3 regions of the Alcanivorax sp. UBA3183 genome follow, and region 3 is predicted to be linked to each of the others. Evidence: predicted binding sites of a transcription regulator. Region 3 holds the regulator's gene; each other region holds the start of a gene.
What was found. The regulator LexA, encoded in region 3, represses DNA repair genes until DNA is damaged. The targets are predictions, from matches to a motif close to TACTGTNTANNTANACAGTA.
Positions count from the first base shown of each region.

Region 1: B3Q33_RS11695 (PA0069 family radical SAM protein) is a predicted target of LexA. The motif match lies at 2,378-2,397, and genes of this name have one in related genera.
Region 2: ruvC (crossover junction endodeoxyribonuclease RuvC) is a predicted target of LexA. The motif match lies at 1,898-1,917, and genes of this name have one in related genera.

Region 1 is NZ_DEXN01000038.1:27,918-31,934, forward strand. Features, by position in the region: gene B3Q33_RS11690 (NAD-glutamate dehydrogenase) at 1-2,209, shown strand, start outside; gene B3Q33_RS11695 (PA0069 family radical SAM protein) at 2,414-3,469, shown strand; gene B3Q33_RS11700 (SDR family NAD(P)-dependent oxidoreductase) at 3,638-4,017, shown strand, end outside.
Region 2 is NZ_DEXN01000023.1:58,878-62,894, forward strand. Features, by position in the region: gene ruvB (Holliday junction branch migration DNA helicase RuvB) at 1-473, opposite strand, end outside; gene ruvA (Holliday junction branch migration protein RuvA) at 712-1,311, opposite strand; gene ruvC (crossover junction endodeoxyribonuclease RuvC) at 1,334-1,852, opposite strand; gene B3Q33_RS09250 (YebC/PmpR family DNA-binding transcriptional regulator) at 2,071-2,814, opposite strand; gene aspS (aspartate--tRNA ligase) at 2,880-4,017, opposite strand, start outside.
Region 3 is NZ_DEXN01000044.1:21,738-25,754, reverse strand. Features, by position in the region: gene B3Q33_RS13900 (universal stress protein) at 1-59, shown strand, start outside; gene B3Q33_RS13895 (Crp/Fnr family transcriptional regulator) at 197-847, opposite strand; gene lexA (transcriptional repressor LexA) at 1,166-1,780, shown strand; gene B3Q33_RS13885 (DUF1499 domain-containing protein) at 1,812-2,228, shown strand; gene B3Q33_RS13880 (TatD family hydrolase) at 2,176-2,997, shown strand; gene B3Q33_RS13875 (DUF6482 family protein) at 3,103-3,408, opposite strand; gene B3Q33_RS13870 (glutaredoxin family protein) at 3,453-3,677, opposite strand; gene rlmKL (bifunctional 23S rRNA (guanine(2069)-N(7))-methyltransferase RlmK/23S rRNA (guanine(2445)-N(2))-methyltransferase RlmL) at 3,677-4,017, opposite strand, start outside.

The sequences.
Region 1 (4,017 bases), on a different contig from region 3:
CTACAAGGAATTTATTCGCGGCCTGCTGGATATCACCGATAACCGGGTCGGGGATCAGGTGGTGCCGCCGGCCTCCGTGGTCCGTCATGATGGCGATGACCCTTATCTGGTGGTGGCCGCTGACAAGGGCACCGCGACCTTTTCTGATATCGCCAATGGCCTGGCCGATGAATACGGCTTCTGGCTGGGCGATGCCTTTGCCTCCGGCGGCAGTGCCGGCTACGACCACAAGAAGATGGGTATTACCGCCCGCGGTGCCTGGGAGAGCGTTAAGCGGCACTTCCGGGAAGCGGGCAAGGATATCCAGACAGCGCCCTTTACGGTGGTGGGCATCGGCGATATGGGCGGCGATGTGTTCGGCAACGGCATGTTGCTGTCCGAACAGATCAAGCTGGTTGCCGCGTTCAACCACATGCACATCTTCATTGATCCGGACCCGGACCCGATGACCACCTTTGCCGAACGTCAGCGGCTGTTCAACACGCGTGGCACCACCTGGGAAGATTTCGATGCATCGCTGATTTCCGACGGTGGCGGGGTCTGGTCGCGCAGTGCCAAAAGCATCACCCTCAGTGAGCAGGCTTGTAACGCTCTGTGTATCGAGCAACGTACCCTGACACCCGCGGAGTTGATCACCGCCATCCTAAAGGCACCGGTGGAGCTGCTTTGGAACGGTGGCATTGGCACCTATGTGAAAGGTAGCAACGAAAGTCCGGCACAGGTAGGCGACCGGGCCAACGATGCCATCCGTATCAATGGTCGCGACCTGCGTTGTCAGGTGGTGGGCGAGGGCGGCAACCTGGGGCTGACCCAGTTGGGGCGGATCGAGTACGCGCTGAACGGCGGCTGTATCAACACCGATGCCATCGACAATTCCGGTGGCGTGCACAGCTCCGACCGGGAAGTGAACATCAAGATTCCACTCAATCAGCGGCTGCGTGATGGTCGCCTGGACCGGGAAACCCGTGACCCGCTACTGGAGCGGATGACCGATGACGTGGCAACGGCCGTGCTGCGCGATAACTATGTGCAATGCCTGGCCCTGAGCCTGCTGGAATTCAATGCCGCCAGCCGTCTCGACGAACACGCCAACCACCTGCGCACTCTGGAGCGCCAGGGCTCGCTGACCCGCTCGGTGGAATACCTGCCGGATGACGAGGGGCTCAGTGAGCGCCGCACCCGGGGCAAGGGGCTGACACGGCCGGAACTGTCGGTGTTGTTGTCCTACACCAAGAACGCCCTGTTTGATGCCATGCTGGCCACCGATGTGCCGGACGACCCCTTCTTCGATCAGGACGTGCTCAACTATTTCCCGGAAGAGCTGGTGGAATCCTTCCGCGAGGATTTATTGGCGCATGGGTTGCGCAGGGAGCTGATTGCCACTGTGTTGTCCAATGCCGTGGTCAATCGTATGGGCTTTTCCTTTGTCCACCGTTATGCCGATGAGCATGGTCTGTCCCTGCACCGTATCGTCAAGGCCTATGCCATGGCTCACGCGGTGTTCGATGGGGACCTTTACTGGGCACCGGTGGACGGGCTGGATGGCAAGGTGGACAGCCAGGTGCAGCTGCGCCTCTATGGTCGTGTCATCGGCCTGATGAAACACGTCACCACCTGGCTGATCCATTACAAATGGGGTCGTCGCCCGGTGGCGGAAGCGGTCAACCGCTATCGCAAGTCCATTGGTGAGCTGGAAGCCATGCTGCCGGATATCCTGCCAGGCAGTTACCGTCAGGAGTGGGATCAGGCGGTGGCCGGCATGGGCGACGATGGCGTGCCGGAAAAAGAAGCTCGCCTGCTGGCCAACACCATGGTGCTGGGCAGCGCGCCGGACGTGATCGAATTGGCCTCCCAGGCCCAGGTGCCGCTGAAACTGGCGGCGGAGGTCTACTTCCTGGTCGGGGATCGCCTGCAGATCCTCTGGCTGTTGTCCGCCATCATCGACCTGAGCGTACAGGGTCGCTGGCAGGCCCTGGCCCGCGCCAACCTGCGCGAAGACTCTTATCGCCTGCACCGCCAGGTGGCTGCCAAGGTACTGGAACAGGAGGGCGACAACGCCGCCGCTCGTTTTGCTGCCTGGGAAGACAAGGCCAGCCGCAAGGTCGCCTTCGGCATCCACCGCTTGCAAACCCTGCAGGCAGACAGCCCCCACGACTTCATGACACTTGCAGTCGGGGTAAGGGAGCTGCGCAAGCTTCGGAGTTTGTAGGCCACTTATGCCACCAGACTTCGTTGGAGCTATGCTTGCATGGCGAAGGGGTTGCCCGCTTCGCCATATGCTGGTGATCAATACTCCCATTCGCCTTGCGAGCAAGGCGCCACCGGGCTGGCTGGGCGTAGTTGGGTAAAAAGTATTGAGTCCGGGCTCTTCTCGATATACTGTACAAAAAGACAGTATTCGACGGGAGCCATTATGCCTGCTGTGAACCGGGGTACCCTCAGCCAGATACCGGGACGCTTTGCCGTCAGCCATAGCGATATGGATGACGCGCCGGTAAACCGGCCCACCCGCTATCACCGTGAACAGGCAAAAAGCCTGATCATGACCAATCGCAGCCCGGACCTGCCATTTGAGCAGAGCATCAATCCCTACCGGGGCTGTGAGCATGGCTGTATCTACTGCTATGCCCGCCCCAATCATGCCTATGTGGATCTGTCACCGGGCCAGGATTTCGAGAGTGAAATCTTCTGCAAGGACAATGCGGCAGAGGTACTGCGCGATAGTTTGCGCAAGCCAGGATATCGCTGTCGGCCCATTGTGCTGGGTACGGTGACAGATCCTTATCAGCCCATCGAACGAGAACGGCGTATAAGCCGGGAACTGTTGCAGGTGCTGGTGGATTGCCAGCATCCCTTCAGCCTGATCACCAAGAGCACCCTGGTACTGCGAGATCTTGACCTGATTGCTCCCATGGCGCGCCTGGGCAGGGCGTCGGTGGCGGTGTCCGTGACCACGCTGGATAACCGCCTCAAAGGCGAGTTGGAGCCACGGGCCAGTGGTGGCCGTGAGCGCATCAAGGTGATTCGTGAGCTGAGCCGGGCCGGGGTGCCTGTAACTGCCCTGGTGGCGCCAGTGATTCCTTTCATCAACGACCACGAGCTGGAAGATATTGTCGAGCAGGTGGCCCAGGCCGGTGCTCAGCAGGCGGGTTATGTGGTGTTGCGACTTCCCCATGAAGTGGGGCCGCTCTGGGAGGAGTGGCTGCATGAGCATTACCCGGAGCGGGCGGAGAAGGTGATGTCGGTGATGCGGGATCTGCATGGTGGCGCCGTCTATGACAGCCGCTGGCACCAGCGACAAAGCGGGCAGGGGGCCTGGGCGCATCTGCTGCGCCAGCGTTTTGCATCCGCTTGCAAAGCGGCCGGATTGCAGGCCCGTGAAGAACAATCTCTGGATTGCAGTGGCTTTGTGCCACCAGGTCCCCATGGCCAGCTCAACCTGTGGGGCGTGGCAGAAGGGGAGACCTGAAGCGATGGCGCTGTTGGAGCTTTGCTCGCAAAGCGAAGATTGCACTGAAAACCAGGGCTCTCAAAAGGTAGTGTCGAGGCGCAACTCATTTAAGTGACCAGCGGTTATTTACAGATCGGTGATTTTTCTCTAAATTAGTGACCGATGGTTACTTAATGGAGAAAAGCTATGCAAGCGGTCGTTATTACTGGCGCCAGTGCCGGTATTGGTAAGGAATTTGCCCGGCAATTGGCAATGGAAGGGAACAACCTGGTATTGGTGGCCCGGCGCCTGGATCGCCTGGAGGCCCTTGCCGGCGAGTTGCGCGAGCGAAACGGTATTGAGGTTGCCTGCATCGCCTCGGATCTGGCGCAGCCGGAAGCCTCCGCCGAGCTGGCAAAGGCGCTGGAGCAACAGCAGATCGCGGTGACTGGCCTGATCAACAATGCCGGCTTTGGTGATCGCGGGCAGTTTGCGGATCTGGATCTGCAGCGGCAGCTGGATATGGTGCAGGTGAATGTGACAGCCCTGGTAGATCTGACCTGGCGTCTGGTGCCGGCGCTCAAGCA
Region 2 (4,017 bases), on a different contig from region 3:
ACCAGAGTGAAGGGCGGCAAATCCAGTTTGATGGAACGGGCCGCCGGCCCCTCGCCGATCATGATATCGAGCTGGTAGTCCTCCATGGCCGGATAGAGGATTTCCTCCACCACCGGTGACAGGCGGTGGATTTCATCCACGAACAGCACATCACCTTCTTCCAGGTTGGTGAGGATGGCGGCCAGATCACCGGCTTTTTCCAGCACAGGGCCGGAAGTAGACTTGAGTTCGCAGCCCATTTCACGGGCGATGATGTGCGCCAGGGTAGTCTTGCCCAGGCCGGGGGGGCCAAAAATCAGGGTATGGTCCAGGGCTTCATTACGGCCACGGGCGGCATCAATGAAGATTTCCATGCGCTCGCGGACTTTTGGCTGGCCTTTGTAGTCAGCCAGACTGGCCGGGCGGATAGCCCGGTCCTGCTGTTCTTCACCGGTGCCGACAGCGGCAGCTGAAATCAGACGGTCGTTTTCCATGCGTGCAGTAGAGAGACCCAGCGTTATGAGAATGATTTTGAGCTAGCGTAGACGGATTGTTCCCGGCAGTCACCCGGTGGATGCGAACAGTTGAAAGTTCAAAGTTCAAACGCGCTCGAAGCTGATGCCTCACGAATCAGGCCACCTTCGCGTTTAACCCGGTTTGGTGCGCGGGCACGACATAGCAGCATCTCAAGTGTCGTCCCGCGCCTTTAAACTTTGAACTTTCAACTTGCCTTCACCGCGCCAGGCTTTTCAGCGCCTGCCGGATCAGTTGCTCACTGCTGGCGCCCTCTTCCGCCACCTTGCCAACAGCAGCTGCGGCATCCTTGTTGCGATAACCCAGCGCCTCCAGGGCGGCAATGGCGTCGGAACGGGCATCGTCTGGCTGTGCCAGCGACACCTGGCCCGGCAGGGAGGTGGGACCACCATCAATCTTGTCGAGGCGGTCACGCATTTCGATAACCAGTCGTTCAGCGGTTTTCTTGCCGATACCCGGCACCTTCACCAGTGAGGTGGTGTCCTGATCGTGGATGCACTGTGCCAGGCGATCCGCCTCGATGCCGGAGAGAATCGCCAGGGCCATTTTCGGCCCCACGCCGTTGACCTTGATCAGCGCCCGAAACAGTTCCCGCTCATAGCGATCAGCAAAGCCATAGAGTAACTGTGCATCTTCGCGCACCACGAAATGGGTATGCAGGGTCAAAGACTCACCGGTGTCCGGCAGACCGTAGAAGACGGTCATGGGGGCTTCCACTTCGTAGCCCACCCCGTTCACATCCAGCAGCAGCACTGGCGGGCGTTTCTCGAGCAGGGTTCCGCGCAATTGTCCTATCATGGCTGAATCATCACCGTACTTTTCACCGTATTCGTCCGTTTCTTACCGCGGTAGCGCCGCCCATACGCGCCAGGGACACGCGCATGTGGGCATGACAAAGGGCAATGGCCAGCGCGTCGGCCGCATCTTCCTGGGGGCGTTTTTCCAGGCCGAGCAGGTATTTGACCATTTCCGCCACCTGCCCTTTTTCCGCGCCACCGCGCCCTACCACCGCCTGCTTCACCTGACGGGCAGAATATTCAAACACTGGTAGTGAGGCCTGCATCACCGCCGCAATAGCAGCTCCCCGGGCCTGCCCCAGCTTCAGGGCAGAATCCGCGTTGCGGGCCATGAACACCTTTTCAATACTCACTTCCGCCGGGCCGTATTCCATCACCACCTGATGGATGCCGGTGAAGATCTCGCCCAGGCGAGGAGGAATCTCCTTGTGGGTCGTGGCGATGGTCCCGAAGGCCACCGCCCGACTGCGGTTACCCACCTGCTCCACCAGACCGTAACCGGTGCGCCGGGAGCCCGGGTCGATCCCCAGTAGTAATGCCATAAGCCGCTGACCCGATAATAAAAAGCTGGCCCAGTTTTACCTGACAGCTGTCCATATGTCCAGTTGAAGCAGCTTCTAGCTTCTAGCTTCTAGCTTCTAGCTTCTAGCTTCTAGCTTCTAGCAGGATTGTGGCCCGGACCGAAAGATGCACAAGCCAGATAACAAAAAACCCCGACGCTGCGGGGTTTTTTGTTTTTCTGTTAGCTAGTAGCTAGTAGCTACTCCTCTTCTTCTGCCGGCCAGCTGGCGTTGGTGTAGACATTCTGCACGTCGTCCAGGTCTTCCAGCATGTCGATCATCTTCTGAACGGTTTCGGCGGTGTCCGCATCCATCTCCGCTTCCGTGGAGGGGTGCATGGTCACTTCCGCATCGGCGAACTCCAGCCCGGCTTCGCGCAGGGCATCAATCACGTCACCGAACTGCCTGTCCGGGGTGGTGATCACCAGGAAGCTGCCGTCGTCGTTTTCTTCTACGTCCTCGGCACCGGCTTCCAGGGCCACTTCCATCAGCTTGTCTTCGTCCACGCCGCCGGGCTCAAAAAAGATCTCGCCGCGCTTGGTGAACAGGAAAGCCACAGAACCACTGGTGCCCAGATTACCGGCAAACTTGGAGAACGCATGGCGCACCTCGGCCACAGTACGGTTCACGTTGTCGGTCATGGTTTCCACCAGTACCGCCACGCCACCCTTGCCATAGCCTTCGTAGGTGATCTCTTCCATGTTGGCATCATCATCACCACCGGCACCGCGCTTGATCGCCCGGTCGATGGTGTCACGGGTCATGTTCTGACCCAGCGCCTTGTCCACCGCTGCACGCAGGCGTGGGTTATCGGCCGGCTCGCCGCCGCCCATTCTGGCCGCCACGGTGATTTCGCGAATCAGCTTGGTAAAGATCTTGCCGCGCTTAGCATCCTGGGCCGCCTTGCGGTGCTTGATGTTGGCCCATTTACTGTGTCCTGCCATGGTGTCTCCCGTAATTGCTACGAACAGACCGGCGCGAGCAGATCGCGCCGCCGGTTGCTATCGAATCAGTTATCGTCTTTGCGAACCTGCACACCCACTTCACGCAGCTGCTTGTTGTCCACCGGGGACGGCGCATTGGTCATGGTGCAGGCTGCGGTCTGGGTTTTCGGGAAGGCAATCACATCGCGGATAGACTCGCTGCCGGTCATCAGCATGACCATGCGATCCAGGCCGAAGGCCAGGCCACCATGTGGCGGCGCGCCGTATTTCAGGCCGTCGAGCAGGAAGCCGAATTTTTCGTCCGCCTCTTCATCGGAAATGCCCAGCGCTTCGAACACGGTACGCTGCATGGCCGGGTTGTGGATACGGATGGAACCGCCACCCAGCTCGGTGCCGTTCAGCACCATGTCATAGGCACGGGACAGCGCCCCTTCCGGGTTGCTTTTCAGCTCTTCCGGGCTGCAGCTGGGCATGGTGAAGGGGTGATGCAGCGCGTAGTACTGGCCGTCATCCTCTTCAAACATGGGGAAGTCCACCACCCACAACGGCGCCCAGTCACCCTGTACCAGGTTCAGGTCGTGGCCGACCTTGACGCGCAGCGCCCCCAGGGCTTCGTTGACAATCTTGGCCTTGTCGGCGCCAAAGAAGATCAAGTCGCCGGTCTCGGCACCGGTGCGCTCGAGAATGCCCTGGATTGCCTCTTCGGTCAGGAATTTGAGGATCGGCGACTGCAGGCCTTCCGCCCCCGCAGCCAGGTCGTTGACCTTGATATAGGCCAGCCCCTTGGCGCCGTAGATGCTGACGAACTTGGTATAGCCGTCGATATCCTTGCGCGACAGGCTGCACCCGCCAGGGACTCTCATGGCCGCCACACGCCCTTTCGGATCGTTGGCCGGGCCGGAGAACACCTTGAAATCCACACCGGCCAGCAGGTCGGCGATGTCGATCAGTTCCAGCGGGATACGCAGATCCGGCTTGTCGGAACCAAAACGCTGCATGGCTTCCGAGAACGGCATGCGCGGGAAGTCCGGCAGCTCCACATTGAGCAGCTCCTTGAACACCGAGCGCACCATTCGTTCGGTGATGCCCATGATGTCTTCTTCCTCCACAAAGGAGGCTTCCAGATCGATCTGGGTGAATTCCGGCTGACGATCAGCCCGCAGGTCCTCATCGCGGAAGCACTTGGCGATCTGGTAGTAACGG
Region 3 (4,017 bases):
TGGTACCGGGGGCGCATTGTGATGTGCTGGCGGTTAAGGTGGATCAGAAAGGCAGTTAATAGTTAACAGTTAATAGCGTGCGTGCCGGCGCATCCCTGACTGAAACGTAAGAGGCCGCGTCCATCCCCTGGACGCGGCCTCTTACGTTCACAAAACAGAAAACCTGTTCCGCGAAACTGTTAACTATTCACTGCCTTCAAGTGAGCTGCAACGCCCCTGTCCCTTCCGGCCCTTCCTCGTTCCAGCGACATAGCAGCTCCGCCAGTCCCTGGGCCTGAACCTTGAGGGCGGCCAGTTCTTCCCGGGTGCCTTTTTCTCCATGAAACACCGGTAGCTTGCGCATGGACTGGACCAGCTCATGGTCCGGCGACTGCATACGTTTGACTTCCAGGGTCCAGCGGATGTGGTGAACGATCATGTGGAAGAACGCCAGCCGGGTACTCAATGAATAAGGGCTGTCATCCTCGTTGAATTCATTGAAATCCAGGCTCACCAATACCGCTTCGCGGGCCGTCTCTGACACCTTGATCGTGGCGCTCCGGGGAGTACCGAGCAACATGGAAAGAGTACCAAAAACCTCCCCCGGCGATACGTAATAAAGCGGCGCGTCTCCAGTCGTATCAGATAGCACCTCAAGCTGCCCTCGCAGCAGGAAATACAGGGTGGAATCCACATCCCCGGCACGAATCACAGTGTCACCGGAACCGGCTACCCAAAGGCGGGTATTATGCTCAAGCTGGGCAAATTCGCTTTGATCATCACGGGCAATTTCATTGAAAAACGGGACACCGGATAACAGCTGCCGGATCCGTTGTTGGCCGAAGTCATTATTATTGGCCTGCTCCATCTACTATCCCCAGGTCTGATGGAATTATTATCGAAGCGTCCGCCTGCCGGGCGAATCAACACAAAGACCCGCAACCATTCAGATGCTCCCTGCAATATGCTAGTGCCACCGCTACCACAGGGCAACGATATCCTCCCGAAACTGGTAAAATTCAGCCCGCCACAACTGTTCAAATAGCACTGTTCATATTATCAGTACCTATGCTAGCATCGGTTTTGTAGCACTGTTTGTCAGCCTTGGCTGACAGCCTGGTTAGCCAGAAGCGTCGATGACGCCCGGGTATGGAACCGAAATCCTGCGGGAAACATGGAGAAGGTTATGAGCAGCAAACTCACCGATCGCCAGCAACAGGTGCTGGACTGTATCCGCGAATGCATCGCCGATACCGGTATGGCACCCACTCGCGCGGAAATTGCCGACATCATGGGCTTTCAGTCCAAGAATGCCGCCTCTGACCATTTGCGAGCCCTGGAAAGAAAGGGCTTTATCAAACTCCACAGTGACCGCTCCCGTGGCATTCAATTGCTCGACAACGCCTACTGGTCGGAAGAAGAACTGCCGATAGTCGGCAAAGTGGCCGCCGGGGTTCCCATCGAGGCCATCGAAAATGTGGAACGTACCGTGCCGGTGCCCCAGGGGCTGTTCAAGCAACGCCCCACTTACCTCTTGAAGGTACAGGGCGACAGTATGATCGAGGCAGGCATCTTCGATGGCGACCTGATCGCCGTACGCAAATCCAACGTGGCCCGTTCCGGTGAGATCGTGGTTGCCCGCATTGACGAAGAAGTCACGGTAAAGACCCTAAAGTTAAACAAGTCCAGCGCCACCCTGTTACCGGCTAACGAGGCTTATGAGCCGATCAAGGTGCCGGCTGATCAACTGATCATCGAGGGTATTTTCGTGGGGTTGATCCGTGATCCGAATTCTTTCTAGTGCCATTCTGCTATTTATGAGTGTTGCCGCCATGTCCGATACGCATCTGCTCGCCCCCTGCCCGGATTCGCCCAACTGCGTCTCCAGCCTGGCCAAAGACGAAGATCGCCGGGTGGCGCCTCTGCAGGTAGCAGAAACTCGCCAGGCCAGCATGACTCGCCTACAGGCCCTGCTGCGGCAACTTGACCGCGTCGAGTTCGATGTGGTCGGCCAGTCCCGTATCCAGGCCCGCTTCTCAAGCCGACTGCTGCGTTTCGTGGATGATGTGACATTCTATATTCGTGAAGACGGCGTGGTAGAGGTACGCTCCGCATCACGGGTCGGCTACTGGGATTTAGGTGCCAACCGTCGTCGGGTAGAATCCCTGCGCGAACAACTGGCGGAGCAGGCCCCTGATGCAAGAACCTCACACTACTCACTTCAAGACCGACATTCCCCATTGGGCTGATATCGGCGTTAATCTGACCGACAAGCAGTTCCGCGATGATCAGGATGAGGTACTTGAGCGGGCCCGTTCTGCCGGGGTGAACTGGCAACTTCTCACCGGCACTAATGTGGACGAATCCCGCCAGGCCATGGAGCTGGCCAGCCAGCACGATGATCTGTTTTCCACCGCTGGCCTTCACCCTCATAGCGCCCGCTTCTATTCCCCGGCCCTGGAAAAGGAGATGCGGGAACTGTTAAGCCACCACAGCGTAAAAGCCGCCGGCGAAATGGGCCTGGATTTCAATCGTGACTTTTCCCCACGCCCGGATCAGGAACGTGCCTTCGAGGCCCAGCTGGCCCTGGCAGTGGAATACCGGCTTCCGGTGTTTCTCCACGAGCGCGATGCCCACGAACGCTTCGCGCCCATTTTGAAAGCCTACCGGGATCACCTTGTCGGTGCGGTCGTGCACTGCTTTACCGGATCACGCCAGGCGCTTTTTGATTATCTGGATCTGGATTGCCACATTGGCATCACCGGCTGGGTGTGCGATGAGCGCCGCGGCAAGCCGCTGGCGGAATTGGTACACAACATCCCCGATAACCGGCTGCTGCTGGAAACCGACGCGCCCTATCTGCTACCCCGGGATCTGCCGGAAGCGCCCCCGAAAAAGCGGCGCAACGAGCCTTCATTGTTACCCTGGATAGGTAAGCGGGTGGCGAGTTTACGGGGACAAGATGTGGCCCGGGTGGCGGGTATGACGAGTGATAATGCGCGGGTGCTGTTCAGATAACCGAAACCCGAAACCGTTGGAGCTTTGCTCACAAAGCGAAATCTCTCTTGAGCAGGTAATGGCACCAGGCTCAAGCCTTCCCCTTGCGAGCAAGACTCCAACAGGTCAGGCTTGGCTTCGCCAGTGAAAGCGCACACGAAGCGGAGGGATCACCTCCCCTTCCGGCTGACCGACCATTTCCGCATGGGCAGAATGATGGAGCAAATGTGCGGAGTCGGTAGACAGGGTCTGAAGCTGGTTATTGGCGTGCTCGGGGCCATTGAAGCGCATGATTTTACCGCTGTCGTCGGTCACCCAGTACCAGGTATCCGCGAAGCGGACTTTGACGGTGCACACGGACAGGCAGGCCGAGAAAATCTCGACTTCATCGGCCTTGCGCTTGTGCAGTTTTTTGGGGCTGATCGTTTCCATAACAGCAATGATGATCTTGCCGCTGTGAAGCCCGCATCAATCACTCAGCCTGCCAGAAACTGCTGCACATCCAGTAGACCGAATGGCCAACCCAGCTCCCGCCCCTCTTTCATCAGCACGGGAATGCGTTCGCCATAGCGGGCCAGCAGCTCATCGTCCTCGGCCACATCAACCAGTGTCAGCGTAAGGTCCGGTGACACCATGGCGACCAGTTCACAGGCCTGTTCACAGAGGTGACAGCCCACCGTGGTATAAAGCACTACGCTCATCAGTCCTCCACATGCCGAATGGCATAGCAGACATGAATCTTGTCATTGCGGCGAAAATCTTCCGGGATGCTCCAGCGGGAAATATCTTCTACCTGATACCATTTGCTGATACTCGGGTCGAGCTGGAAACGCCGGTAGTTGCAGGAAAAATACAGTACCCCGCCCGGCTCCAGCCGACGCATGATCTTGCGGATCAACTCCCCATGGTGCTCTTCCACCACGAAGTCACTGCGCGACTTATTGTTGGAAAAGGTCGGAGGATCACAGAACACCAGATCGAACTGTTCCTGGCATTCGTCCAGCCAGCGCATGGTATCGGCGCGCACCAGCTCATGCTGCT